One region of the Lysinibacillus sp. CNPSo 3705 genome, then DNA from elsewhere that is predicted to be linked to it. Evidence: predicted binding sites of a transcription regulator. Region 1 holds the regulator's gene; the other holds the start of a gene.
What was found. Region 1 encodes CtsR, which represses protease genes until heat stress. Its sites were predicted from a motif close to ATGGTCAATAAAGGTCAAACA; they were not measured.
Positions count from the first base shown of each region.

Region 2: clpP (ATP-dependent Clp endopeptidase proteolytic subunit ClpP) is a predicted target of CtsR. The motif match lies at 3,376-3,396, and genes of this name have one in related genera.

Region 1 covers NZ_JAQZSD010000002.1:70,883-85,913, reverse strand. The annotation lists gene PVA17_RS01240 (SWIM zinc finger family protein) at 222-1,880, shown strand; gene ispD (2-C-methyl-D-erythritol 4-phosphate cytidylyltransferase) at 2,035-2,718, opposite strand; gene PVA17_RS01230 (PIN/TRAM domain-containing protein) at 2,731-3,816, opposite strand; gene radA (DNA repair protein RadA) at 4,254-5,630, opposite strand; gene PVA17_RS01220 (ATP-dependent Clp protease ATP-binding subunit) at 5,980-8,424, opposite strand; gene mcsB (protein-arginine kinase McsB) at 8,414-9,523, opposite strand; gene PVA17_RS01210 (UvrB/UvrC motif-containing protein) at 9,520-10,068, opposite strand; gene PVA17_RS01205 (CtsR family transcriptional regulator) at 10,082-10,552, opposite strand; gene PVA17_RS01200 (DUF4870 domain-containing protein) at 10,948-11,253, opposite strand; gene PVA17_RS01195 (class I SAM-dependent methyltransferase) at 11,374-12,060, shown strand; gene corA (magnesium/cobalt transporter CorA) at 12,110-13,069, shown strand; gene PVA17_RS01185 (hypothetical protein) at 13,176-13,385, opposite strand; gene PVA17_RS01180 (globin-coupled sensor protein) at 13,680-14,990, shown strand.
Region 2 covers NZ_JAQZSD010000033.1:31,943-46,973, reverse strand. The annotation lists gene PVA17_RS15025 (TPM domain-containing protein) at 1-731, opposite strand, end outside; gene PVA17_RS15020 (LemA family protein) at 731-1,312, opposite strand; gene PVA17_RS15015 (spore coat protein) at 1,502-2,116, shown strand; tRNA gene PVA17_RS15010 (tRNA-Arg) at 2,550-2,624, opposite strand; gene clpP (ATP-dependent Clp endopeptidase proteolytic subunit ClpP) at 3,482-4,063, shown strand; gene PVA17_RS15000 (hypothetical protein) at 4,116-4,295, opposite strand; gene PVA17_RS14995 (hypothetical protein) at 4,277-4,789, opposite strand; gene PVA17_RS14990 (HPr family phosphocarrier protein) at 5,081-5,338, opposite strand; gene whiA (DNA-binding protein WhiA) at 5,454-6,401, opposite strand; gene PVA17_RS14980 (gluconeogenesis factor YvcK family protein) at 6,467-7,450, opposite strand; gene rapZ (RNase adapter RapZ) at 7,455-8,348, opposite strand; gene PVA17_RS14970 (8-oxo-dGTP diphosphatase) at 8,358-8,825, opposite strand; gene trxB (thioredoxin-disulfide reductase) at 9,223-10,167, opposite strand; gene PVA17_RS14960 (tetratricopeptide repeat protein) at 10,268-11,791, opposite strand; gene hisIE (bifunctional phosphoribosyl-AMP cyclohydrolase/phosphoribosyl-ATP diphosphatase HisIE) at 11,882-12,499, opposite strand; gene hisF (imidazole glycerol phosphate synthase subunit HisF) at 12,496-13,257, opposite strand; gene hisH (imidazole glycerol phosphate synthase subunit HisH) at 13,251-13,883, opposite strand; gene hisB (imidazoleglycerol-phosphate dehydratase HisB) at 13,880-14,479, opposite strand; gene hisD (histidinol dehydrogenase) at 14,484-15,031, opposite strand, start outside.

The sequences.
Region 1 (15,031 bases):
ATCGCTTCAACAAATATGCAGACTTAAAAAGCTTCCATTCAGCTTATAAGGCAGCCTCATTCACCTTCCTTCACTTCTATATTTACTCTATATTATACCCTCACATTTTAACATATTTCCTAGGAAATGAGTGTCTCGGCAAAGGTATAATATTTGGCTCTCTTTTTTCTCTCATTTTTTGATATGCTTGCATTAATAAAATACGAAAAGGCTGTGTTGAAATGAACATTAATTCTTTTGAAAAACAGTTTAAAAAAGTAATTGTACAACGTGGGTACGATTATTATATGAATAATCAAGTCATTGATATTATGCAAATTGACACTAGCAACTGGCGGGCAGAAGTTGAAGGAACTGAACCGTATACTGTAGATGTCACCTTCAATGCACAAGGTGATATTACATACGCGAATTGCGACTGCCCTTATGATGATGATTGCAAGCATATTGTTGCTGTGCTATACGAGATTAAGGAACAGTTTTACAATCCTCCTGTATCGGTATCTAAATCATCTAAAGCAAAAAAATCAACATTACAGCAATTGTTAACAACACAAACAAAAGAAAATTTAATAAGCCTAATTTTAACAGTCGGGAAGAATTCTCCTGATTTCTTACAAGAATTAGAAATCCGGCTAATGGAGCCAACTGATATAGTAATGGCCGCTAAAAAAATGATTGTCCAGCATCTGAAATGGGGGCAAGAGGGGAGAAGTGGTTTTATCCCACGCCATCGGGCATCGAAAGCACTAAAAGGTGTCTACGCAACACTTCAGCACGCTGAGGAACATATCGACAAAGAGGATAATATTACAGCTATCGAGCTAAGTTTTCTGTGCCTCCAATATGCATTAGAAGCACTACAATATGGTGATGATTCCGATGGTCATTTCGGCGATGCCATTAGAGAAAGTCTAGAATTAATTAGTCAAGCGATTGAAGAGGGGGCAACCTTTTGGTCAAAAGAGCAGTATGAAACAGTATATGAACTTGTTATTCAAAAAGCAATGCAACACGAGTTTGATGACTGGGTAGAATGTCGAATTCAACTTCTCAACGCCTGTGTTTCTCTTTGTTTATATGATGAGATTGAAAAACAGTTTAAAACCCTTATTTATTCAATGGCAAGCTCATCAGATGATTGGAACGCACAATATATAAACAAAGAATTAAAACAGGTTGAGCTTCACTTATTACAGAATAAATACAGTAGTAAGGAAGTAGAAGCATTTTTGGAGAAGCATATCGAGGACTACCATATGCGTGAGCAAATAATTCAATCTGCTATTAACCGCGGTGAATATGAAAAAGTATTACAATTGACAACTGATGGAATCCAGCAAGATCAACAACTCCCTGGCATTGTGAGCATGTGGAAACGTTACGCTTTTAAAGCTCATCAGCATTTAGGGCATACAGAAGAAATGCGCGAATTAGCTTTAGAGCTAATGCAAAAGGGTGAATATGATTTTTACAAAGAGTTCAAAGCTCTTCACTCTACTGAACAATGGCCAGAGGTTCTAGAAGAATTATTAAATAGCCTTACCAATTCGAACTTATATGCAAGACTTATTGTAGAAGAACAGCAATCTAAACGTATTCTAGACTATTGCAAAGAATACCCAACAAGAATAGGTCACTATTATCAATTCATTAAAGAACAGTACTATGAAGAAGTTTGTGCACTTTTCATTGATGCCATCACCATAGATGCTCAATCTTCCTCTAATCGAAAAAATTATAAAGACGTCTGTCGTTCAATCAATGTTATGCGTAAGGCAGGCTATACAGTAGAAGCTGGACGGTTAATTACTGAATTACTACAAACTTACCCAAAACGCCCTGCTTTTATAGAGGAATTAAAGAATATTATGAAATAGTGGATTTCCCCTGCAAAAAGCGTTGCTAAAGAACATCGCTAATAGAAGTTAAAATAAAATCCCGTAAGAAGTTATAGTGCTACTTCTTTACGGGATTTTGTATAGTTGCTTAGCTGCTACCATTGTAATTTACCTAATGTTTCTCAACTACTCTTTACAAAGCACGTTTACGCAATATCGCTTCACCGAAAACTAAATCCTCTTGCGTCGTCATCTTTACATTCTCGTAGCTACTTTCCACAATATGCACCTCATGTCCGAGACGCTCAACAAGCATTGCTTCATCTGTGCCAAGGAATCCTACCTTCTCAGCTACATCCTCTGCCTCTACAATCAAATCAAATTGAAATGCTTGTGGGGTTTGGATCATCCATAAGCTTTCTCGATCAATCGTCTCTTCAATAACACCATCGCGCACTTTTTTCATGGTATCCTTCGCACGAACACCCGCAATCGCAGCGCCAAAGTTATATGCACTTTGTACAAGATTTGCAATAATATCATGCGTAATAAACGGACGCGCAGCATCATGCACAAGCACTATATCAACCTGTTTCATTTCTTTCATGCACGAATGGACGGAATGCTGTCGTTCTGCACCACCATCAGGTAAGCCTTTAACTTTAGTAATTCCATACCTCTCTAGCATTTCTTGAATAAATACACGCTCTTCCGGCTTCACAGCAAGCCAAATACCTGTACACTGGCTATCCTGTTCAAAAACCTCTAGCGTGTGTATGAGGATTGGTTTTTCTAAAAGATTTAAAAACAACTTATTTTGCCCTGCACCCATTCGCTTTCCGCTTCCCGCAGCAGGCAACACTACTTCATATTGCACATTTCCCACTTCCTAGTCATCCTTTGGTTTAGCAAAAATCATACGACCTGCTGATGTTTGAAGAACACTTGTTACGGTTACTGTAATTGCCTGTCCTATATAGCTACGTCCCCCTTCAACAACGATCATTGTGCCGTCATCTAAATAGGCAACCCCTTGATTATGCTCTTTACCATCTTTAATGACCATCACTTGCATATCCTCACCTGGAATAACGACAGGCTTTACTGCATTTGCTAAATCATTGATGTTCAGCACTTTAACGTGGTGGAGCTCACAAACTTTGTTCAGGTTAAAGTCGTTCGTAACAATTTGTGTATCGTGCCCCATTTTCTTTGCAAGGCGTACTAGTTTTAAATCAACCTCTTGAACATCCTCAAAGTCCTCTTCAGTAATCTGTACCTTTGTCATACGTTCATCTTGTAATTTCTTCAAAATATCTAAGCCACGACGACCTCTTGTACGCTTTAATGTATCCGAAGAATCAGCAATATGCTGAAGCTCAGTAAGGACAAATTGGGGTACAACTAGCGTACCTTCTATAAAGCCTGTCTCAGAAATATCTGCAATACGACCATCAATAATAACACTAGTATCTAACAGTTTATAGCTACCTCGTACTTCTTGAGGCTCTACACCTTCCGTTAATTTTTTCTTCGTATTATTACCACGTAACGTAAATAGCTGGATTAATTCATCTCGCTTTTTAAAGCCTACACGGAACCCTAAATAGCCAAGCACAAATGACAATATAATTGGTAAAACCTTTGTAAATTTCGGTAAATCAATACTATCAATTGCAAATCCTAAGAAATAAGCAACGATTAGCCCGATAATAAGTCCCAGTGTACCAAATAATAAATCTCCAACAGGCACTTTAAATAGCACGTCTTCCATCCAACTAATTAGCCTTACGAAATAATCTGAAAAGGCAAATGATAGTGTAAACAGTAAAAGCGCTCCTAAAGCTACTGATACGTAGGGATTATCAAGCCAAGGATTAGATGATAAATGAAGCAATTCGTATAATGGCGGTAAGAAAACAAGGCCTAATGCTCCTCCAATCAGTAAAAAAGCAATTTGAACAAATTTTTTCATAACTGTCACCTCCCATTTTTACTATATAATTATACATAGTTTACTGTAGAAAATCTTTTATGAACCCATCAAAGTATCATCAATATTCTTGTGATCAACCATTTCGATTCTAATGAAAGAGGACAATCAATTATTGAAATCCTTCCATGCTTAAGCATCTGCTGGGCATTAAAGAAGCCTTTTCACAGACGTTATCTTAGACGCCATTACCCCCTTTAGAGTTTCCTACCTTCTATCTATGAATTACAAAAGCTTGCAAATCAATTATGCCTCGGCATAATTGCGTCCGGAATCGGCTTTGTGCATGCACAAAGAACTCCTTGCCGATTTCCGTGACATCCGCCGGAGGCTTTAATTTATTTCAGCGGGTGTTTGTACACCCGCTGAAATAAATTAAAAGTGCATGTCAGAACATTGCCCAACATGCACAAGCTTTTTTATAGCTCTCTAAAGCAAGCATTCAATGCATCCTTTATCGTTTCCACACCAACTATCTCAATACCTTGTGGAAAATCCCATCCACCTATATTCGAAACCGGTATGAAGGCCCGTTTAAATCCGAGCTTTGCTGCCTCAATCACACGTTGTTCAATACGAGATACACGACGCACCTCGCCTGTCAAACCTACTTCCCCAATAAAGCAGTCCGTTGCTCTGACAGCCTGATCCTTAAAACTTGAAACGATGCTTGTCAACACCGCTAAATCAATTGCAGGCTCATCCAGTTTCACGCCGCCAGCAACTTTAATATATGCATCCTGAGCCTGTAACATGAGGCCCATTCTCTTTTCAAGAACAGCCATAAGCAGTTGTACACGGTTTTGATCGACACCTGTTGCCATTCGTTTTGGATAATTAAAACTTGTTGGTGTTACAAGTGACTGAATTTCAACTAGAATTGGCCGTGTACCCTCCATTGAGGCTACGATTGTTGATCCTGCCGCTCCCTGTGAACGCTCCTGTAAAAACAACTCAGACGGGTTTAACACTTCCTTTAAGCCCCCCTGAAGCATTTCAAAGATAGCAATTTCATTCGTAGAGCCAAAACGGTTTTTTTGGCTGCGTAAAATACGGTGATTATGATGTCGTTCCCCTTCAAAATACAATACCGTATCAACCATATGCTCCAATATACGTGGCCCTGCAATTTGGCCCTCTTTTGTTACATGTCCAACTAAGAAAATTGCAATTCCCTTTGTTTTTGCAATCCGCATAAGTTCTGCTGTACATTCACGCACTTGTGATACACTACCAGGTGCACTCGTTACCTCTGGATGAAAAACAGTTTGAATCGAATCGACAATAACAAACTTTGGCTGCACATCGTCAATAGTCTGATTTAAAAACTCTAAATTCGTCTCAGAATAGATATACAGCTCCTGTGACACCACTCCTAAACGTTCTGCACGTAGCTTTGTTTGACGGATGGATTCCTCACCAGAAATATAAAGCACGCGATGCCCTTTATTCGAAAGCAACGCAGATACTTGTAATAACAACGTCGATTTCCCAATCCCAGGATCTCCCCCAATTAATACAAGAGAACCCGGCACGATACCTCCACCTAACACTCGGTTAAGCTCACCCATTTCTGTTGCAACTCGTGATTCCTCAGCTGCTTCAATCTGCATAATAGGGAGAGCCTTTTGAGTAACCGTAGCAGAATGCTGGAATGCCCCACGTGGCCCTTTCGCGACCACCTCCACCTCTTCAACCATCTTATTCCATTCCCCACACCCTGGACATCTTCCCATCCATTTTGCGGATTCATAGCCGCAGCTTGAGCATACAAATTTTGTTTTTTTCTTCGCCAAAATGCATCCACCTCGAATATTTGTTCTTATATTTATTGTACATCAATTTAAGCCTTGGCGTAATTACGTCCGGATTTTTAATTGTGCCCGCATAATTTATTCCTTTTAAAATCGTCCGACGAGGCTTTGGGGGCAACGTGATGGTGGTCACTCAGTCGTTACCACAGGACGTGGCGCTCTTAGACTAAGTTCCTCTATTTCAGTAGGTGTTTGGAACCCTCTAAAAAGGAACCACCTTCAGAAATGCTAAATGACGATAAAAAAGAACAGCTTGGCACTATGCCTTGCTGTTCTTTTCAAATAAACATTTAATGGGCAGATGAGGGATGAATGCCCCCACTGTTGAAGATTATTTAGAAGTAGAAACTTCCTCTTTTTTCTTCACAACAAACTCTTCATTTACGTAATCAATAATAACTTGATTACCCTTCTCTACATTGCCTTTCAGCAGTTCTTCCGATAAACGGTCTTCTACTTGTTTTTGCAACGAACGACGTAGTGGACGAGCACCGTATTGAGGATCGTAGCCTTCCTCTGCAATTTTCTCGAGTGCCGAATCCGTTAACTCTAACGAAATGTCTTGCTCCTTCAGACGTTTTGTTAAAGCATTCGCCATCATTGCGACGATTTCTTTTAAATGTTCTTTTTCTAGTGAGTGGAAGACAATCATTTCGTCGATACGGTTTAAGAACTCTGGACGGAATGCTTTTTTCAATTCCTCGAGCATTGTACCCTTCATATCTTTATACTTCGTATCAGTACCACCTACATTAAAGCCAAGGTTTTTCTGATATTTTAAAGCATCTGCACCGACGTTTGAAGTCATAATAACAACGGTATTGCGGAAATCGACCACTCGACCTTTAGAATCTGTTAAACGGCCATCTTCAAGTACTTGAAGTAAGATATTGAAAACATCTGGATGAGCCTTCTCAATTTCATCTAGTAATACTACTGAATACGGTTTACGACGAACCTTTTCCGTTAGTTGACCGCCATCATCAAAACCTACATAGCCTGGAGGTGAACCAACTAAACGTGAAGTCGAATGTTTTTCCATGTACTCAGACATATCCACGCGAATCATTGCGTCCTCATCGCCAAACATAACCTCAGCTAGTGCTCTGGCAAGCTCTGTTTTACCAACCCCTGTAGGGCCTAAGAAAATAAATGAGCCAATTGGTCGTTTCGGATCTTTCAAACCAGCTCTTGCGCGACGTATTGCACGAGAAATTGCCTCTACTGCTTCTCCTTGACCTACAACCCGTTTGTGTAACTCTTCTTCAAGTTGTAATAACTTAGACGATTCTTCTGACGCAATTTTCGAAACGGGAATTCCAGTCCACATAGATACTACCGCTGCTACATCATCCACTGTCACTTTTGACTCGGCTTTACCTTGTTCTTCCTTCCAGTTTTTTCTTGTAGTTTCGATTTCATCTTTTAGCTTTTGCTCTGTATCTCTTAATGATGCTGCCTTTTCAAATTCTTGACCTGAGACAGCTGCATTCTTTTCAGAGCGCACATTTTCAAGCTTATCTTCAAGTGCCTTTAAGTTTGGTGGCACTGCGAATGAACGTAAGCGGACTTTAGAACCGGCTTCATCGATTAAGTCAATCGCCTTATCTGGTAAGAAACGATCAGAAATATATCGATCACTCATTTTTGCTGCCGCTTCAATTGCTTCATCAGTGATTTTCACACGGTGATGTGCTTCATAACGATCACGTAAGCCTTGAATAATTTGAATTGCTTCTTCTACAGTTGGTTCATCAACTTGAATTGGTTGGAAACGACGCTCTAATGCCGCATCCTTCTCAATATATTTGCGATACTCATCTAGTGTCGTTGCACCAATACATTGCAGCTCGCCACGTGCTAAAGATGGTTTTAAAATATTTGACGCATCTATGGCACCTTCTGCACCACCCGCACCGATCAATGTGTGCAATTCATCGATGAATAAAATAACATTTCCTGCTTGGCGAATTTCATCCATTACCTTTTTCAAGCGGTCCTCAAATTCACCACGATATTTTGTTCCAGCAACAACTGTCCCCATATCAAGTGTCATAACACGTTTATCACGAAGAATTTCTGGGACTTCATTATTAATAATTTGCTGTGCCAAGCCTTCAGCAATAGCTGTTTTACCAACACCTGGCTCCCCGATTAATACAGGGTTATTTTTTGTACGACGTGATAGAACCTCAATAACACGTGTAATTTCCTTGCTTCGACCAATGACTGGATCTAAAGTGCCTTCACGAGCAATTTGCGTTAAATCACGCGCAAGGCTATCTAATGTTGGTGTATTGGCAGCCTGTGCAGCTTGTTGACCAGATTGAGCATTATCGTTATTACCTAATAACAATAGCACTTGCTGACGAGCCTTATTCAATCCGACACCAGCATTATTTAATACACGGGCCGCTATACCTTCACCCTCACGAATAAGCGCTAATAGTAAATGCTCTGTGCCGATATAGGAATGACCTAATTTACGTGATTCATCGACTGATAGTTCTATTACCTTTTTAGCGCGAGGTGTGTAGTGGACAATTGGACCAACATCTTCTTTACCTTTCCCTACAAGCTCTTCGATACCTGATTCAATCATTTGGGGACTAATATCAATGGCTTCTAATGCTTTTGCAGCAATACCGCCACCTTCACGGATAAGCCCTAATAGAATATGCTCTGTTCCAATTGATTCGTGTTTCCAACGAATTGCCTCTTCTTGGGCAAGCTGTAATACTTTTTGCGCGCGTTGTGTAAAACGATTAAACATCAAATGAATCCTCTCCTTTTCTCCGAATAATAGGCTTACTCATATTTTCTCGAGATAGTGCCTCACGAAGCATTTCCGCTCGTACGCGATCTCGCTCAGTAGGTGGCAAAACGTCACCTGCGTAATTCTGTAAAAATCCAGGTTGCATACTAACAACACATTCGTTTAATTTAGTCGCTTTAATACCTTCAATTAACCGTAAATCTACTCCTAAACGAACATTTGAAAGACAGGTAGCAGCTTCCTCACTCGTTAAAATTCGAGCATGTGTTAATGTCCCTAAAGCACGGTATACACGGTCTTCTAAGGCAAGCTCTGCTTTTTCCATTAACTTTCCTCTTGCATGTCGTTCTTTTTGAATTATTTTTTCAGCGACACTTTGGATATCGGCTAAAATATCATCCTCTGTTTTCCCTAGTGTAATCTGATTTGACACTTGGTAAACATTCCCTATATTTTCACTACCCTCCCCATATATTCCTCTTACCGTCATTCCTAATCGTGTCATCGCATTAATGATTTGATTCATCTGACCCGTAAGTGTAAGGGCAGGCAGGTGCATCATGACAGATGCTCGTAAACCAGTACCAATATTTGTTGGACAACTTGTTAAATAACCAAATGTATCTCGAAATGCGTAAGGCAAGGCTTTCTCTAAGGTACGATCAATTTTATTAGCTTGCTCGTATGCCTTTTGAAGTTGAAAGCTCGCCGTCATACATTGAATGCGTAAATGGTCTTCTTCGTTCACCATAATGCTAGTTGATTCGTCATCAGATAAGAGCATGGAGCCAACTCGCTCTTTTTTTGCAAGCTGAGGACTAATCAAGTGCTTTTCCACAAGTATTTGACGCTGTAAAGACGTTAAGTCTTTAATAGCAAAATATGAATAATTTTCTCGAAGTTCTGTACTATCCTTGATTGCATGTGTAACTGCGTGTTCCACCTGTAATGCTTCATCCTCTGTAAAGGCTAATGGAAAACGATAACCATCTAAATTTCGAGCAAGGCGAATGCGTGTACTTATGACAATATCTGAATAATCGTCCTCTACACTCATCCATATCGGTGTAGCACGCTCTAAAAATGACTCAATCATCACGACACATCACCACCTTCAAATTGTAGCTGCTTCTCAAGTTCCTTCGCTTCATCACGAAGCTTTGCGGCCTCTTCAAATTGTTCTTCATCTACAGCAATCTTCATACGTTTACGAATATCTTCAATTTGCTTTTTGATGACATAGACATTATTTTGGGCACCGGGCATTTTTCCTATATGTTGAGGACCAGCCTGTATACGGTTAAAGAGCTTCGGTAAGTGTTCACCAAAGGTATCATAGCAGCTAGGGCATCCAAACTTACCTTCTTTTAAAAATTGTTTATACGTAAATCCACATTGTGGGCATGTTTGCGGTTGTGGTGGTGCCTGCTGTTTTTCACCCACTTGTTGTTGCTGCCATGTAGGGGAGCCAAACCAATTGGATAATAACTGCTGAATAGATATTGGCTCTTGCTTAAACTCAGCATGAAATGGATGGAACTGCGAGGCACAGACGTCACAATAATGATGCTCTACTTTTTGACCATTTTGAATTTGTGTTACGGTAACTGTCGCATTACGCTGCTTACAATGTTCGCATATCATTCCCATCACCTCTTTATTTGTGCTGTTCATATTTAATCGTTGTTAGCATCGCTCGTAAAATTCTTGCTCGAATAATATCCCGTAATGGGAGTTGCAAATCGAGAGTTGAGCGATCAACTGCTGCTAACATTAATTTCGCTTCTCGCTTTGAAATTACCTGCTCATCAATTAGTCGATACACTAAATCTTCTGCCATTGTTTGCGATGCCCCACCTTCTATTTGCGCGAGGACATCATCAATCAGATCAATTTGTGAATTCGCGCGGACACGTAAAATTCGAATGTATCCACCACCACCACGTTTGCTTTCAACAAGATAACCTCGCTCGACAGTAAATCTAGTATTGATTACATAATTTATTTGTGAGGGCACGCATTGAAATTTATCTGCGATTTCACTACGTTTTATTTCAATATGCCCTTCTCCACCTAATTCAAGCACTTGCTTTAAGTAGCCTTCTATGATGTCTGATATATTACGCATTTTAGGAATACACCTCGCTTACTTCACTGACTTTGACTATCTTTGACTTTCTTTGAGTATATTATACAAAACGCTTGAAAATAATTGCAATTATTTCGCACTTAGAAAAAATCAATTATGCCTATGCCAGAAATAATTGCGTCCGGAATCGGCTTTGTGGTTTGGCGAGCAGGATGTTTTTTGCCCGAAAGCGTAGCGTCAGCAGCTTGATGCAGGTCAGTTAGCCGTTATCGTAAGGAAGCGATGATTTTAGGCTAACATCCGCCAGAGGCTTCACTTATTTCAGCGGATGTTTGGACAACCGTTGAAATAAGTTTCTTAGTTATAAGATGCCCTTTTCAGCTATAGAAAAAACGCAAGCATATGCAACTAGCATATACTTGCGTCTATAAAAATTATACCCATCGACCAACTATTGGATAACGCCAATGCTCATCAGATAGAGCCTTTACAATACCGATAATTGGTGCAATAAAATACATGATACCAAACACAATTAAGAACGGTATACCAATGATTAGGAAGCTTAAAATCCCCGAAATTGTCATTAATACCCCCATCACAACTTGGAACAATAAGGCTTGCACGGAAATACTTTTTACCTCTTCATCTGAGCTGATTAAGAAAAATATAATCGGTACTAACCATGGCGCAAAAAACGCACTTGCGTGTATGATTACCTTAGACCATTTAGTTTCCATTTATATCAATCCTTCCATTTAATTTTTTATTTTATGTACTACTATTTACGGATCTATTTCTTAAATAGTTTCAAATATAAATTGGATTTTAAAATTTTTTTGAAAGGCATGTGATAACCGATGGAATTTAATAACAAACTTGCCAACGAATACGAAAAAGGTATTCGTCGCACGCTCCCTAGCTATGATGCAATGCTACGTTTGACACAAACCTTTTACCAATCTGCGTTACATGAAACAGCTGAATTTTTAGTAGTTGGCTCCGGAAGCGGCAATGAGATTTTACAGCTTGCTGAGAAAAGTCCTCATTGGTCATTTGTTGGTATAGATCCGTCAGAAGCGATGCTGCAAATCGCTGGTGAACGTTTAAAATCTCTACCTAATAATATTTCTTTATATCAAGGAACTATACTGGATACTCAGTTACCTGCAGTGAAGTTTGATGCAGCAAGCTGTGTATTAGTGCTTCACTTTATACAAGATGATCAGGAGAAGCTTGCAACATTACAAGAAATAGCGAATAATTTAAAGCCTGGTGCTCCCTTTGTCCTCGTCTCAAAATATGGGCAGCAAGGTTCCTTAGAAACTGAGCTACAATTTGATTTATGGCGTGCTTATTGGCTACAGCATACAAAGCTAACACCATCGGAAGTAGCAGAAATGGAGAAATCGATACGTTCTCTTTCATTTATGCGTGAAGAGGACATTTTAGCACTATTACAGCAGGCAGGTTTTACAAAACCATCTAGATTCTTTGCGACTGCTTTATTTGGTGGTTGGATATGTTATAAAGAAAGTTTGTTGTGAAGATATATACACCTGTTAAGCTATAATTAACAGAATTGAGGTGAATGCTGTGATACGTACAATTGGCATTACAAAAGACCAAAAGCTTATAAAGGATTTTCCGCTTGAAGATATACACAAAAACGAATTTGAATGGTACTGGGTCGATTTTAATTGTCCGACCGATGAGGAAGAACTACTGTTAGATACATTTTTCCATTTTCACCCACTCGCTATAGAAGATTGTTTAATGCGTTTACAGCGACCAAAGCTCGATTTTTATGATGATTTCCACTTCTTTGTTATCCAAAGAGTTAACGAAGAATTAACAGCTGAAGAAGTAAACATTTTTGTTTCTAATAAATTTATTGTCACATTTCATAAAAATTCAGCACCGGAGATAGATCGAGTACAAATGATGTTAGAAAAACAGCCAAAGAATTGGGAACGTGGCACCATCTATTTAACATACCAGATAATCGATAAAATCGTTGATAACTATTTCCCGCTTGTCTATAAGATTGAGGATCATTTAAATGCACTAGAAGATGAGCTTACCTATCAAAGTAACCTTAACGCTATGAAAATTGTGTTTGAATTCCGTAGTGATTTGCTTGATCTACGTCGCACCATATTACCAATGCGTGATCTATTATATCGTATCCTTAACTCTTACCGATTTTCACTAAATAAATCAGAACGAGCTTATTTCGGAGATATTTACGATCATCTGCTTAAACTCACCGAAATGATTGAATCCAACCGTGAGCTCACTGCAGATATGCGTGATAGCTATATGGCGATGAGCTCTAGTCGTATGAATGGCATCATGATGACCTTAACAATTGTTTCAACAATCTTTATTCCGCTAACATTCATTGCCGGTGTTTATGGCATGAATTTCGAATATATGCCAGAGCTACACGGGAGATTTAGCTACTTTATCGTACTCGGAATTATGATTTTTATCGCTTTATTTATGCTGGCAGTCTTTAAGCTTAAAGGCTGGTTCAAATTATTTAAACCTTAATTCCTTCAGGACCATCGTCATCGATGACGAGAAGTACCCGCGCAAAGCGTTTACTCGCACAACATATTAAAGGCACCTGAGATTTTTCTAAGGTGCCTTTCTACTGTCAGTAAGGACCACGATCATCAACTTTATGTTCGCCTTGCTGTGGAAATAAAAAGTAAGCGAGTACCCCAGATACTATTGTTGCACAGATAGTAATTAATAGTTGATCTAAGTCTGGTACTTCAGCATAGTAGTTTCTTAACATGTAAACCGAGCCAATCGCTACAATTACCATAACCGGAATAACAAATTTGAAACGCTTCTTTTCCATGTAATACCTCCTCAAAACCATTGTTACGTTCAATCTAAACAGTTCGTATTTTACAGGTTTCCTATTTTAAATTCAATTTACCTACTACCTTTTTAATAGTCTATTTCATGACTTTTAAGCGACAGTCGTCTATAATGCCTATAAAAAATAAAGAAATACACTAAAATTTTAACCAAATTCACGACAAAAAATAGTAGAATAGACTAAATACCATATATTCCGAAAAATTAACAAACTAAGCAATTCGATTTTTATATACTACTATGCATTTATAAAGAATGGAGCAAACAGACAATGAGTTGGTTTACAAAAAAGAACGATTCTAGCTACTCAATTACATTAGCACCTGAAAATTATAAAAATAATGTACAATTGGATGTATCAAACTATCCAAAACTTCAAAAACAGTTGCAACTTTTAGATTTAACAATTGAGGATTTAGCCATCATTAAACAACTACAGCCTTTAGCTAAAGATTTAGTTCCTGAAATGGTGGATCAATTTTATGCAGCTATTAGTTTAAGCCAAGATTTGTTAGATATTATAAACAGAACGTCACAAATCGATCGTTTAAAAGTTACTTTACATAAGCACTTGAGTGATATTTTCGAAAGTCATATTAACAACGCTTATATTGATGAACGGAAGGCAATCGCTGAAACCCATGTTCGAATTGGTCTACAATCAAAGTGGTATATCGCCTCATTCCAGTCATTAACAACGACATTTACACGCTTTACAAATGAGTTGGATTTATCAAAACATGATGCCATACGTGCTATCAATGCCTTCTGCAAAATCATTAATTTCGAGCAGCAGCTTGTAATCGAAGCCTATGAAAAAGAAGAGGAACGCATTCGAGCAGCAGCTGATGACACAAAACACGCACTTGTCACTACCATTCAAAAAACGGCAGAGGAGCTCAATGGGATTAGTGAAGAAACAGCAGCCTCTTTATTAGTCATTTCTTCTCAAACGGACGATATCGCAGTAGCGACTAAACAAGGCTTATCCTTCGTTGCTGATACACAGGAAAAATCCAAACGCGGACAGCAGCAGCTACAAGATCAAAATGATTTAATACAAGTTATTTTGCAAAGTGTAAACAGTCTTGAAGTTACGATGAACCAATTACGCACATCTTCTCAAAAAATATCAGAGATTGTAGGGCTAGTTACGGGAATTGCCGATCAAACCAACTTATTAGCATTGAATGCTTCTATCGAGGCAGCCCGTGCGGGTGAGCATGGTAAAGGTTTTGCTGTTGTAGCAGAGGAAGTTCGTAAGCTTGCAGAAGAGACAAAAAATGCTGTACAAAATGTTTCTCATCTCATTAGAGAAACAGAAAGTAATATTACAACAATGTCTAATTCAGTTATTAACGTGGATCAAAAGATTCAACATAGCGTAGATACACAAAACAGTTTATCTAAATCATTTAATGATATCGCCGATGCTGTTGCTGGAATTCAACAGCAGTATGTAAATACATCCAGAGATATTTCAACAATCTCTAACTTGATTACTGAACTGTCACAAGGAGCTACACTCGTTTCTTCTTCCTCCGATTCACTGATTAATGTGGTAAATGAGTTAAAAATGTAAGCACAAAAAGGGAAACTGACAGTATACGTCAATTTCCCTTT
Region 2 (15,031 bases), on a different contig from region 1:
GAGCCGCCTCCGAATCCGCCAAATCCACCGCCCCTAGAACCGCCACCTCCGAATCCACCTGGAAAACCACCCGGAAAACCGCCACGTCTACCAGAACGAGGCCCTCCTCCTCTACCATTAGAAATAAATGTATAAATAACAAGTACGATGATAGCGATTAAAATAATCATCCACGTTGGCATTTCTTCATTGTCAGCTGTATTTTCAGGCATCTTTCCATCCCAATTGTATTCGTGTGCGACAGTTTGAAATACTTCTGCGTACGTTGCTTTGAATGCCTTATTAATGTCCCCAGCTCTTGCATTTGGATAAAACGCTGTATCTAAAATGCGCCCCAACTTGCCATCAGGTAATGCTCCTTCTAGACCTTGGCCTACAGCAATGACGACATCATTATTGCCATCGCCCTGTCCAAAAGTTGCTAAAATTAAAACACCGTTATTTTTTTGCGCATCGCCAATACCCCATGAACGAATCATTTTTGTTGCATACATTTTTGGTTCTTCTCCGTTAATCGTATCTACTGTTACGACCATAATTTCAGCACCTGTGCCTTTGTCTAGCTGCTCTGAATAGTGGTTTAGTTCTTCCTTAACGGATGTTGATAAAACATTAGCAAAATCATGCATATACGTATTTTTCTTCGGTGTCGGCATTGCGGCATCCGCCATTGTTATAGACAGAATAAACATGATGCTAACAATAGCAAGTTGGAATATTAACCGTTTCATTATTGTTTACCGGTACTGCCAAAATCTATAGATGGTGCCTTTTCAGCACCCGCAGCTGCTTTAAAGTATTCTTTCTGTTCAAAACCAAACATCCCTGCAATAAGATTGCCTGGAAAACGTTTAACCGTTTTATTAAAAGTCTGCACTTCATTGTTGTAATCTTCTCGAGCCACCGCTAAACGATTTTCTGTCCCAGCTAATTCATCCATTAATTGACGGAAATTTGCATCTGCCTTTAAATTCGGATAATTTTCCACGACTACTAGTAATCGACTAAGTGCTCCGTTTAATGCATCATTGGCAACCGCCTGTTCCTTTGGACTTTGAGCACTTCCCATTTGTGCACGTGCCTCTGTAATGCTAGCGATCACTTCTTTCTCATGGTTAGCATAACCTTTTACAGATTCTACTAAGTTCGGAATCAAATCGTAGCGACGTTGTAGCTGATTTTCAACTTGCGCCCATTTCGAATCTACGCTTTCCTCTGCCGTTACTAGACTATTGTATTTTGGAATAAATAGTAAGGCTAATACAACTAAAATAATAACGATTATTCCTACAGGTCCAACTATTTTTTTCAATGTAAAAACCTCCTTCGCTTTCTTTTAGCTATCATCCATGATAGGCCTTTCTTTTTTCTTACCATTAATGTGCAGCAAAAAAAACATCCCTATTCTACATATATGCAAATACATTAATACCGTATGAAATTTCTCTAACGTGCCATACTTAATACTGTAACAAACTATGATATTTAGGAGGCGCTTTTTTTGACACAATCGTTTCAAAACGAATCATCAAACCAAACATCGTTTAATCAACAACAAAGCCTAAATCATGGTGGACATGAGCAAATGGACTTACATGAAACAATCGGTGCAATCATTGCTTGTATGAATCAATCCATTGTTTTACGTCCACATGTTAAGGACACAGAGTTACTTAGTATTTTGGATCGCCAATATAATTTCACATTAGGTATGTATAACACAATTGTGGAATCTTATAACACAGGTCATGATCCATCTGTTCCTACAGGTCGCTATCAAATGGAGACAGGAAATAATTTTAAATATGGATTAACTCCTGGCCAACCTAAAAAGCCAATGCAAAATGCAAATGAGCTCAGCGATGAATGTATTTCTGGCTTCTTACTTGGCGCTCAAAAAGGTGTGGCAAAAGGTATGACTGCAGCAGCAACAGAAACTACAAACCCTGTTGTTCGTCGCGTTATTGCCGATAGTATTCCCAACTGCATTGAAATGGCATACGAATTATCTATATACCAAAATATGCATGGCTACTATCAAGTACCTCAATTTTCTCAACAAGATATGCAAACAATGCTTAATGCATACAGCACTACAACAAATCCCCTTCATTAATTTAAAAAAACAAGAGCAGCCCCACCTGTGGTCACTATCACCCAGGGGCTGCTCTTGTTTAATGTTTTAATGCTTTTCGTTCATGGATTCGCCAAGTCAAGCCGATCACCTATCGAATAACTAAAAATAGCACCTGGAGTGAATGTTTTGCCATTCATCCTGGTGCTATTTTTAGACTATTTGTAAAAAAAAAGAATCCCCTCAGATAGGATTCTTTTTTTCGACTAGTATAACTAGTCTTCACGTACAGTATGTTCACTAAAAATAATTTGGAGTTGTTGCTTTTTTGAAGGTTTGAAAGGAACATATACGGGAATAATGCCTATTAGGCAATATTTCCATTATATTCCCTTCTCTTTTCCCCACTAAGCAGGCTGCTAAACTACTTATTAGGAGAATTGAGTTATAAAAGTAAATCAAATAATCAGTAAAATGGCGCCCTCGGAGGGAATCGAACCCCCAGTGCAAGAACCGGAATCTTACGTGTTATCCATTACACCACGAGGGCAATTAAACAAAAAAAAAAGTACTCACCCTAGGCTTTAGAAAAGCATGATGTAGATAACCCTCATGTGAAGCATACCTGCAAAATAGTGTACTGTACTTTAACTTATGTGACCTTATCAATTATACAAACCTATTGCCCATATTTCAACTATAGAATGCAAAACATTTTAACTTTTTTTATCTTCATCCAATAAGTATCAAAAACCTACGAAAAAAAGATAACCTACAGACGGATATCACAGATTGTGAATTATGCTGATACCCTTTAAATTTTGGAGACAGTATCTATTTACGTGAGAGCAAAGCGTTTGCGGTACTTCCTTATTTGCGTGGAACGAGGCGGTAATGGGAAATGTTTTTTGTAGCACAGCGAGGCGGTAAGATTTAATGGTTTCTAGGCGAGGGCGATGTGATTGCATCCAAGTTTTTTGTGGCGAAAAGCAAAGCGATTGCATCCAATGTTTTTTGAGCGAAAGCGAAGCGGTAGCATCCTATGGTTTCTGAGCGGGGACGAGGCATTTGCATCCTATGTTTTTGTTGCCAAAGTGAAGCGGCGCATCCAATGGTTTCTGTTGCGAAAGCGAAGCGGTAGCATCCTATGGTTTCTGAGCGAGGGTGAGGCTATTGCATCCAATGTTTTTGTGGCCAAAGCGAGGCGGCGGCGGCAAATGGTTTCTGTGGCGAAAGCGAGGCAGCACTATAAATACGCTAAGGCAAAATTGATTTAATTTATTTTACTTTAACAGGGTTAATATTTGACCTTCCCTGACTATAATGTGTATGATAAGGATACAGCTGAATTACCAAGGAAGTTTTCAGCAAAAGTATTCGAATTTAGTTTTTTAAGGAGGATTTAACATGAATTTAATTCCTACAGTTATTGAACAAACAAGTCGTGGTGAACGTGCTTATGACATCTATTCACGACTACTAAAAGATCGTATCATCCTATTAGGAAGTGCAATTGATGACAACGTTGCTAACTCAATTGTTGCTCAACTTCTATTCCTACAAGCAGAAGATCCAGACAAAGATATTTTCCTTTACATTAACTCACCAGGTGGATCTATCACTGCTGGTATGGCAATTTATGACACAATGCAAATTATCAAGCCACAAGTACAAACAATTTGTATCGGAATGGCAGCATCTATGGGTGCTTTCCTACTTGCTGCTGGTGAACCTGGTAAACGATTCGCATTACCAAATGCTGAAGTAATGATTCACCAACCTCTTGGCGGTGCACAAGGTCAGGCAACTGAAATCGAAATCGCTGCAAAACGTATTTTATTCTTACGTGAAAAATTAAATGGAATTTTATCGGAACGCACTGGTCAACCACTTGAAGTCATTGCAAGAGATACAGACCGCGATAACTTCATGACAGCTGAGCGTGCAAAAGAATACGGCCTAATCGACCAAATTATGGAACGTAAATAAAAAAGTTAATGGCATCCCAGATTATTTCTGGGATGTCTTTTTTTGTTCGACATTAACTGTATTGGTTTGATGGACTTCTTTCCGTCGCAGCGTCTTCTTTCCGTCGCTTCGACCTTTCTTTCCGTCGCTCCGACCCTTCTTTCCGTCGCTCCGACCCTTCTTTCCGTCGCTTCGACCTTTCTTTCCGTCGCTCTGACTCTTCTTTCCGTTGCTTCAGCCTTCTTTCCGCCACAGCGTCTTCTTCCGTCGATCTGACTCTTCTTTCCGTCGCTCTGACTCTTCTTTCCTTCGCTTCAACCTTTCTTTCCGTCGCTCTGATTCTTCATTCCGTCGCAGCGTCTTCTTTCCTTCGCTCTGACTCTTCTTTCCGTCGCTTCGGCCTTTCTTTCCGTCGCTCTGAATCCTCTTTCCGTCGCTTCGGCCTTTCTTTCCGTCGCTCTGACTCCTCTTTCCGTCGCAGCGTCTTCTTTCCTTCGCTTCGCCCTTTCTTTCCGTCGCTCTGACTCTTCTTTCCGTCGCTTCAGCCTTTCTTTCCGTCGCAGCGTCTTCTTTCCGTCGCTCTGACTCTTCTTTCCGTCGCTTCGAACTTTCTTTCCGTCGCTCTGACTCCTCTTTCCGTCGCAGCGTCTTCTTCCGTCGATCTGACTCTTCTTTCCGTCGCTTCGGCTCTTCTTTCCGTCGCTTCGGCTCTTCTTTCCGTCGCTTCGGCTCTTCTTTCCGTCGCAACGTCTTCTTTCCATCGCTCTGACATTTTACTGTCGTAGCCTTTTCCTTCCATCACTTTGGCTCTTTCCGTTGCATCTTTTTCTTTCCGTCGTATCCTTCTCTTTCCAGCGCTTTGATTACCCTTTCCATCACTTTAACTCTTTCCGCCGCCTGACCTTTCCTTCCATCGCTTCGCCATAATATCCATCGCTTTGGCTTAACTTTCAGGACCTATTTATCAGTGCAAAAACACAAAAAAAACTGTCCAACATGTAAGTTTTACTGTTTGGACAGTTTTTGCGTCATAGTTTTTTAATCTTCTTTTTCGATTAGTGCTGCTAATGCTGTAACCGCTTGCTCAGCATCGTTGCCATCGCCACTAAGTACTACCTCTGTTCCTTTTGCAATGGCTAAGCTCATAACACCCATAATGGATTTAGCATTTACTTTTTTCTCGTCCTTTTCCAGAAAGATATCTGCGTTAAAACGATTTGCTTCTTGTACAAATAGTGCTGCTTGTCTAGCTTGTAGTCCTAATTTTAATTTTACATGGACTCTTCTCTCGGTCATTCTTAAAACTCCCCTTTACTACCGTTCATCTATTATTTTTATCTTACCTTACTTACTAGCAAAAGAACAATACGCGATTACGCTTTTCACATTCATACCTGAAAAGTATGAAAATTTAACCACCAATTTTTTCTCCGCTTCTTAATGCATCGGCTATTTCATCTATTTTCCGTAATCGATGATTGACACCGGATTTACTAACCGTTCCACTTGATACCATTTCACCAAGTTCTTTTAGTGTGACATCTTGGTATTCTACGCGTAATCGTGCAATTTCGCGTAGTTTTTCTGGCAATTGATCTAAACCTATTGCATTTTCAATAAATCGGATATTTTCTACTTGACGTAATGCTGCGCCTATTGTTTTATTCAAGTTTGCTGTTTCACAGTTGACTATGCGATTGACACTATTTCTCATGTCTCGCAATATGCGGACGTCTTCGAATTTCATCATTGCTTGATGCGCTCCAACAATGTTAAGGAAATCTGAAATTTTTTCCGCCTCTTTTAAATAAGTTACGAAGCCTTTTTTTCGTTCAATTGTTTTTGCATTTAGCTCAAATTCATTCATTAAATCCATTAAGGCCTCGCCGTGCTCTTTATATAATGAATAAATTTCTAGATGGTAGGCAGATGTTTCTGGATTGTTGACAGAGCCACCAGCTAAAAAAGCACCCCGTAAGTATGCTCTTTTTTGACCACTCTTTTTAATGAGCTTCCGAGAAATAGTATGATTAAATTGAAAGTCGTCTGAGATGATTTCTAAATCAATCAGTAGCTCACGCGCACCTTCTCTTACACGGCAAATGTATACGTTATTTTTTTTCAAACGCATTTTTTTTCTAACAAGTAACTCTACATTATACGGATACAACTTCTTCATAATCGTATAAAGTCTTCTTGCGATTGCAGCGTTTTCAGTTTGTACGTCTAAGCTTAACTGTTTATTAGCAAAGGATAATGAACCATTCATACGAATTAGGGCAGATACTTCTGCTTTCATACAATGATTGTCCGCTTCTATTTGCGTTAACTCTTTTTTCGTTTCTGAAGCAAAAGACATATCACGCCCTCCTTTCAACTTTTTGTTCTATGTATATGTTCATCTTATCATATACAATAAGCGCTTTATGATTCACTAACTTCTTGTTCATAGATATTTGCGTAATCTACAAGCCATTTCGCAACGTTTGTAGCATTATGACGTACCGTCCCATCTGGTCGAATCGTGGCAATATCCCGTTTAATAACCTCTAATCCCATACTTTCAAGCTTTGCAACGTCGAATGTTACTGGCTCAGCACATTCTTCCTTATAAAGCTCTTTTACAGGATGAGGGAGTTTTACATCATTCACCAATATAGAATCAATGAAGGAGTCACTAACATGTTTATAGATAGCTTTAACATGATCACCTGCTGTATATGAAATGGTTTCACCTTTTTGGGTCATTAAATTACAAACATAAATTTTTCTTCCTTTAGCCTTTACAACAGCTTCTCCTATTCCTTTTACAAGAAGGTTTGGAATAATGCTTGTATATAAACTTCCTGGACCAATTAAAATATAGTCAGCACGATGAATTGCTCGAATAGCCTCTGGTAACGGTTTCACATTTTCAGGCACTAAAAAAACACGACTAATTCGTTTTTTTGCCTTTGGAATTTTAGATTCCCCTTCAATGATTGAACCGTCCTCAAGCTCAGCATGTAAATTTATCTTTTTGTTGGCAGCTGGTATGACGCGACCATGGACCTTTAAAACCTTTCCCATCTCACTAATAGCATGGTTAAAATCCCCGGTAATATCTGTTAAAGCAGTCAGCATTAAATTACCTAATGAATGCCCACGTAAATCTTCTGATGCAGAAAATCGGTATTGAAACATTTGCTCTACAAGCGGCTCAACATCCGATAACGCCGCGATCACATTACGGACATCACCAGGTGGTGGAATATCATAGTCATCTCGTAAACGTCCTGAAGAACCACCATCATCTGCTACTGTCACAATTGCAGTAATATCAAATGGGTGGTGCTTGAGTCCTCGTAGTAACGTAGAAAGCCCCGTACCACCACCAATTACAACAAGCTTTGTTCGCTTCTTTCCCATTCACTCAATCCTTTCTACGATTGATGTCACGATGTGTAATAACAGTATTTTCCTTTCCAGCTAAATATGCCCCAAAATACTCTGCTAATGTTACTGAACGATGCTGTCCTCCAGTACATCCAAAGGCAATGACAAGTTGTGATTTGCCCTCTTGTCTATAGAGCGGAATCATAAATTCAAACAAATCCGTTAGTTTTTGAATAAGTGTTTGCGTATCCTCAAGTGCCAAAACATAAGAAGATACCTCCGTTTGTAAACCCGTTTTGGGGCGTAACTCTTCTACATAATATGGATTTTTCAAAAAACGGACATCAAAAACTAAGTCGGCATCTATCGGCATACCATGTTTAAATCCGAAAGACATAATATTTACCGAGAAAATATTATCAGCATCGCTGGCAAATTCTTTAGCGATTTTTTCACGTAGCTCTTTAGGCTTCATATTAGATGTATTATAGACAAATTTAGCGCGACCTTTTACTTCGGATAAAAGCTTACGTTCTTGTTTAATGCCATCTAATGGTAAACCATTTACAGCCAATGGATGTGCACGTCTTGTCTCTTTATAACGTCTAACTAAAGCTGCATCATCTGCATCTAAAAATAAAATACGTGCAACGATGTCACCTTCTTTAAGAATATGGTCGAGAGCGCCGATAAGAGAATCAAAAAAGTCGCCACCACGCATATCCATGACAGCTGCTATACGTGTAATATTTTTACCCGAATCCCTTAGTAAGGTTAAAAATGTTGTAAGTAACGCTGGTGGTAAATTATCAATACAGTAATACCCTAAATCCTCAAAGCTTTGAATAGCTACTGTTTTCCCAGCTCCAGACATTCCTGTAATAATAACCAATTCACTTGTACCTTTTGGTCCTTCAACCACCACTGTCATGCAGCTCCTTTATTGTTCGATTGATATTTGTATTTTCTCATGAAGTAATTCAAATTCAGTTGTGTATTCAAATGTACCGTACTGAATGCCTGATTGTGAGATAGCAAATTGTAAGTTTGTTCGATCACCTTCAGCCATTGGCAAATGTTTCAAATCCTCTACTGGGTGCCATGCAAGTTCGCCTTCTCTAGTTTCTTTAAACGGTACTCCTTCTACATCCTTTGCAACAAATGTATAAAGCATCCATTCGTCCACTACCTCATTATTTTCTTTAATAACCATTGTATAAACACCCTTTAAATGAGCATTTATTGGTGTGACATTTGTTTCTTCTTTAAACTCCCGTACTGCAGCCTCATAAATCGATTCACCGCTCTCCATTTTACCGCCAGGAGCTACGTACCAGCCACGTCTCGGCTTCTGAAGTAATAACACTTGACCGTCTTTTACGGCTATTAAATTTGCAATTCTTTGCATAGGCACACCTCTAATCTCTTTTGCATTCTACCTTTTATTATAGCAAGACCAAACAAGGTTTGTCCTCAATTCTAAACTTTACGTCATTTGCAATTTTAACTTTATCGATACTGTTTTTAACCTTTACTCAAACATATGAAACTCAGTCATAAAAATTTCCGTTCACAACAAAAATAGGCTGCTCCACCTAATTGATGGAAACAACCTACTTAACAAAATAAAAGGGGGATTGCTAATTACAATTTATATATTACACCTTTTATATGTCATTCAAGTTACAACTATATTAAGACCGTATTAAAATTGTATTTTTTACCTCAAAATATTGATCTTGGGCATTCTACTAAAATATGCACACCCATTTTGAAAGGAGATTGCCCTTTTCAATGATCCACTATTAAGCATTAATTTTTTCTAATAATTCTTCCACATAGTGCTGTACTGCTTGTGCTGCAATACTTCCGTCCCCTGTTGCTGTAACGATTTGACGAAGTGATTTTTCACGTACATCTCCAGCTGCGAAGATACCTGGTACTGTCGTTTCCATATTATCATTTGTCACAATATAACCAGCATCATTTAAAATGCCTAGAGACTCAAATGGTTTTGTTAATGGAAGCATACCAATGTATACGAATACGCCATCAGTAGCAAAATTAGATTCTGTACCATCTACAGTTGATTGTAATGTTACACTTCCAACTTTACCGTTAGCCTCATTAATTTCCTTCACTGTTGCATTCCAAATGAAATCAATTTTTTCATTAGCAAAGGCACGATCTTGGAGAATTTTTTGTGCACGTAATTTATCACGTCGGTGTACAATTGTTACTTTATCAGCGAAGCGAGTTAAATAAACGCCTTCTTCAACAGCAGAATCCCCGCCACCTACGACAACAAGATTTTTTTGCTTGAAGAATGCACCATCACATACTGCACAATAGCTGACACCACGGCCTCCAAGTTCTTTTTCGCCAGGCACGCCCATTTTTTTATATTCGGCACCTGTAGAAAGAATAATTGCACGTGTTTTATATTCTTTAGTACCTGATTTTATTGTTTTATATTCCTCACCATCAATAATTTCAGTTACGTCGCCATATGCATACTCTGCACCGAATTTTTTAGCATGATCGAACATTTTTGTAGATAGCTCAGGCCCTAGAATTGTATCAAACCCAGGATAGTTTTCTACTTCTTCTGTATTTGCCATTTGTCCGCCAGGGATCCCACGTTCAATCATTAAAGTTGAAAGGTTGGCACGTGATGTGTAAACAGCAGCAGTCATCCCAGCAGGACCTGCACCAATTATTACTACATCATAAATTTTTTCTTCTGACATAAATACTTCCCCCTAAACAGATTTTTTACTTTTTTATAATAATGTTAGTATGTTCATCGTATGTGAAAGTAAAAAGTTATTCAACTATGTTGCTCACGGTCTAATTATGAGTGTCTGGTAAGAACATTAAAATCTCTTCAATATACTTCGATAAAGTTGACACTGACACTCCGTATTGCTGAGCGATTTCTTTTTTTGTCACCTTGAGCATTCGGGAAGAACGGAATAAATAATCATTTGCTCCTGCAATAGCTGCTGGATTTGTAAAACGATAATTGTTCATCAATGCTTGCTCGCAAAGCACAAACCACATTTGGAACATTGGTGCAATTAATGTCGTTAGCTTATCATACTGTTCTAGTAAAATTTCTGGCACACTTACTGCTCGTATAAAGCTAGCCTCTACTTTGTTTTTCATATCAAATTGATGTCCTAGTGCATAAGCGAGGAATAGCTTTTCATACGCATTAAATTGGTCAACATCTATCCATTTTGGATGCGCAATAATTTCCTGTTTATGTGCTGTACAGCTTAATAAAAACAAACCAAATATGCGTTCACTTGTATACTCGCTCTCTAGCTTTTCTACAATATAATCACGGTCATGTTCTAATGCATCAAGTGAATAATTGTTTTCTTCTTGACGCCAAGGTTCAAAGCCTTCTTTATCGGGATCTAGCTCAAGTAGCTGCTCCCATGTACTTTTTGAAATTTCTTCATGTCCTGAGAAATAAGCGGCATGTGATAACCAAAAGTAAAAGCCAGCATCGCCTACATAGCCTCTTTTCTGCATGCTACGTAACCATTTAAATGCTAAATCATATTGTCCAACGAGCGCTAATGTTGCACCCAGCTTGTAGCGATGTTCCCATAAGTATGGTTGAATTTTCACAAGTATTTCTAAAAGATCCTTTAAATCTTCTTCATTTTTTTCATAGTATGCGATAACCGTTAAATTACATAGTGCATGTAAATTCCCTTTATTTTCACGTAATACAGTGTTTAGCAGCGCTTTCGCTTGTTCTGCTTCACCCACATAAAAATAGGCAAGGGCTAAGTTATTATAAGCCGACCAAAAATCTGGTCTATCTTCAATTAAGTTTTCTAGCATTTTAATAGCTTCAGGGAAATCTCCCTTTTCCATACAGCGTCTCGCCTGTTCTTGCCGATATAAATCTTCAGCTGAACCTTCAAGCTCCTCAAAATCATCCTGCTCAAAATCAACAAACTCTAATATTTCAGCAGCTTCATCTGCATAGGCACCTTCTGGCTCTATTTGTAAATATTGCTCTGCAAAACGTTTAGCATCATGTATGATCCCAATACATCCTGAAACCTCTGCCATGTAAAAAATAATTTCTGGATTGTCTTTATCTATTTGATAAGCACGACGAAGTAGATCATACGCTTCCTCGAAACGTTGACCCTCTAACTCTATTATCGCTAATTGTAATAAAATCATCGGATCATCAGGGCTTAAATCAACTGCTCGCTGTAAATATTTATAGGCTTTATTCATTTGTCCGCTATTCATTGCTTGAATTGATTTTTTATAATAATAGTCGCCTGTTGGAATGAACGACACTATATTCGTTTGAGTCTCTTTTTGACGTTTCTTTTCCAAAATATTTCCTCCGAAACAAGAAATAAGGAACGTATTATACGTTCCTTTACACAGTAACTTCTATTATAACATACAATAAGCAATATGCCGTTATTTCTCCTCGTGACGTTTTTCTAACACATGTAACACGTCATAAATACTTACTTTTTGCTCTTGCAGTAATACTAGTAAGTGATACATTAAATCGGCAGCCTCCCATTTCACTTCTTCTGCATCGCGATTTTTTGCACCTATGACAACTTCAGTTGCTTCTTCTCCAACCTTTTTACAAATTTTATCGATTCCTTTATCGAACAAATATGTAGTATACGCCCCTTCTGGCATTTCTTGCTCGCGCTTTTCAATGACCTTTACGAGTTTAGAAAGAATCTCAACAGATCCGACCTTGGCATTGTGCTGAATAATCTCCGTAAAGCAAGAAGTTGTTCCAGTATGACAAGCCGGTCCAGCAGGAATTACTTCCACAATTAATGCGTCACCATCACAGTCCGCCTTGATAGATACCACTTTTTGCGTATGACCACTCGTTGCCCCTTTGTGCCAGAGCTCTTGACGTGAACGTGAGAAAAACCATGTTTCTCCTGATTCAAGCGTTTTTTCTAGAGATTCTTTATTCATATACGCTACAGTTAGTACTTCTTTTGTATTTGCATCTTGTACAACCGCAGTGACAAGACCTTTTTCATCAAATTTAATGCTGTCAATCATCTTACTGTCACTCCTTTTTCACGTAAGTATTCTTTTACTTGTGCTACGCTCGTTTCTTTATAATGGAAGATGGATGCTGCAAGTGCTGCATCTGCATCGATACCTTCAGCTAATACCTCATAAAAATGTTCGGCATTCCCTGCACCGCCGCTTGCAATAACAGGAACTGTCACAGCCTCTCTCACAGCTTTTGTTAACGCTAAATCAAAACCGGATTTCTCACCGTCCTGATTCATACTCGTTAATAAAATTTCACCTGCACCTAAGCGAACCGCTTCCTTCGCCCATTCAGTTGCTCGCCATGTTGTTTTGTTTCGGCCCCCATGCGTATAAACCATCCACGTGGCATCTTCTTCGCTATAGCAGGCATCAATAGCTACAACAATACATTGTGCGCCAAAAAAGTCAGAACCTTCTTTAATAAGCTCTGGACGCTCTAAAGCAGAAGTATTCACTGATACTTTATCGGCACCTGCACGTAAAATACGTTTCATATCATCTAACGTTCGAATTCCACCACCTACTGTGAATGGGATGGCTAATGTAGCTGCAGTTTGCCGTACGACATCCACCATTGTTTCACGTCCTTCATGTGATGCTGAAATATCTAGAAACACAAGCTCATCTGCCCCTTGCTCATCATAAAACTTAGCAAGCTCAACTGGGTCACCCGCATCACGTAAAGACACAAACTGTACACCTTTGACAACACGTCCCTCTTTCACATCAAGACATGGAATAATGCGCTTTGTTAACATGATGCCACCCCCTTCAACCATTGCTCTAATAAATGAACACCTAGTTCGCCTGACTTTTCAGGATGGAACTGCATGCCCGTAATAGAGCCATTTGCCACAATGCCAGGAACTTTAATACCATGATAATCCGCATAAGCGACAAGCTCCGTTTCCTCGATATCAGTTGCATAAAATGAGTGCACAAAATAAACATGTTTTGCCGTTACTTCACCATTTAACCAAGAAGGATGCTTTGTCACGACGAGCTCATTCCATCCCATATGCGGCACTCGATACGTTTGCCCAGCGCTGTCACCAGTAAATCGTTTAATGCTGCCTTTAAAAAAACCCAGCCCCTTCGTTGGGGACACTTCTTCACTTTGCTCAAATAATAATTGCATGCCTAAGCAAATTCCGAGAAGTGGTCGATTTTCTGCTTTCACCTTGTGTAAATATTGATCTAAATTCGTTTCAGCTAAACGTTTGATGGCATCAGGAAACGCTCCAACACCAGGAAGCAACAGTGCATCTGTTGCGTCTAGCACTGTGTCGTTAGCCGTAACAACAACCTCACAGCCAAGTCGTTTTAATGCTTGTTCAACGCTAAATAAATTCCCCATTCCATAATCAATAACACCTATTTTCACGTTAACAGCCCCTTAGTCGATGGTACACCTTTAACACGTGGATCGATTTCCACTGCTGCGTCAATGGCACGTGCTAACGCCTTAAAAATAGCTTCAATAATATGATGTGTATTATGGCCATAAGGTACAATCACATGAACATTCATCCGAGCCTCGAGTGCAAACTTCCACAAAAATTCATGTACTAATTCAGTATCGAAACTACCGACCTTTTCCTTCAACTGTGGCACACGATATTCTAAGTGAGGACGATTGGAGCAATCTACAACGACCTGTGCAAGTGCATCATCCATTGGCACAAATGCTGTGCCGTAACGCTTTATTCCTTTTTTATCACCGAGCGCTTCACGAATAGCTTGGCCTAAGACAATTCCTAGATCTTCTGTTGTATGATGATCATCTATATACGTATCACCATTCGCTTCTATCGTCCCATCAAAAAGCCCATGTTTAATAAATAGGTCAAGCATGTGATCCATAAAGCCAACACCTGTTTTAATATTTGCTTTCCCTTCACCATCTAAATCGATTGCTACAGAAATTTGCGTTTCATTTGTTGTACGTTCAACTTTTGCATATCGTTTCTTTTCAGTCATTGTATTACCCCTTTTCCCAGCCACGTGATTCCACTGCACGCGCATGACCCTCTAAGCCTTCCATACGTGCTAGGCGTGCAATTTTCGGTGCGTTTTCTGCCCAAGTTTTTTCACTATAAAAAACGACGCTCGATTTTTTCACAAAATCATCGACATTTAAGCCACTTGCAAAGCGTGCAGTGCTATTCGTTGGCAGCACATGATTTGTCCCTGCAAAGTAATCACCAACTGGTTCAGAGCTATAACGGCCAATGAAAATCCCCCCTGCATGTCGTACTTGCTCAGCTACAGCCTCCGCATTTTTTGTGACAATTTCTAAATGCTCAGGCGCTAGCGAATTAATGGCATCTACGGCATCTACCATCGTTTCAGCCACATAAATGACACCAAAGTTTTCTATCGATGCACGTGCTACCTCTTCACGTGGTAAAATCGTTAATTGCTTCTCCACTTCATTAGCTACTTTTATAGCCAATTGCTCAGAAGTCGTTACTAAAATGGCACAAGCTAATTTATCGTGTTCAGCCTGCGATAAAAGATCGGCCGCGATTT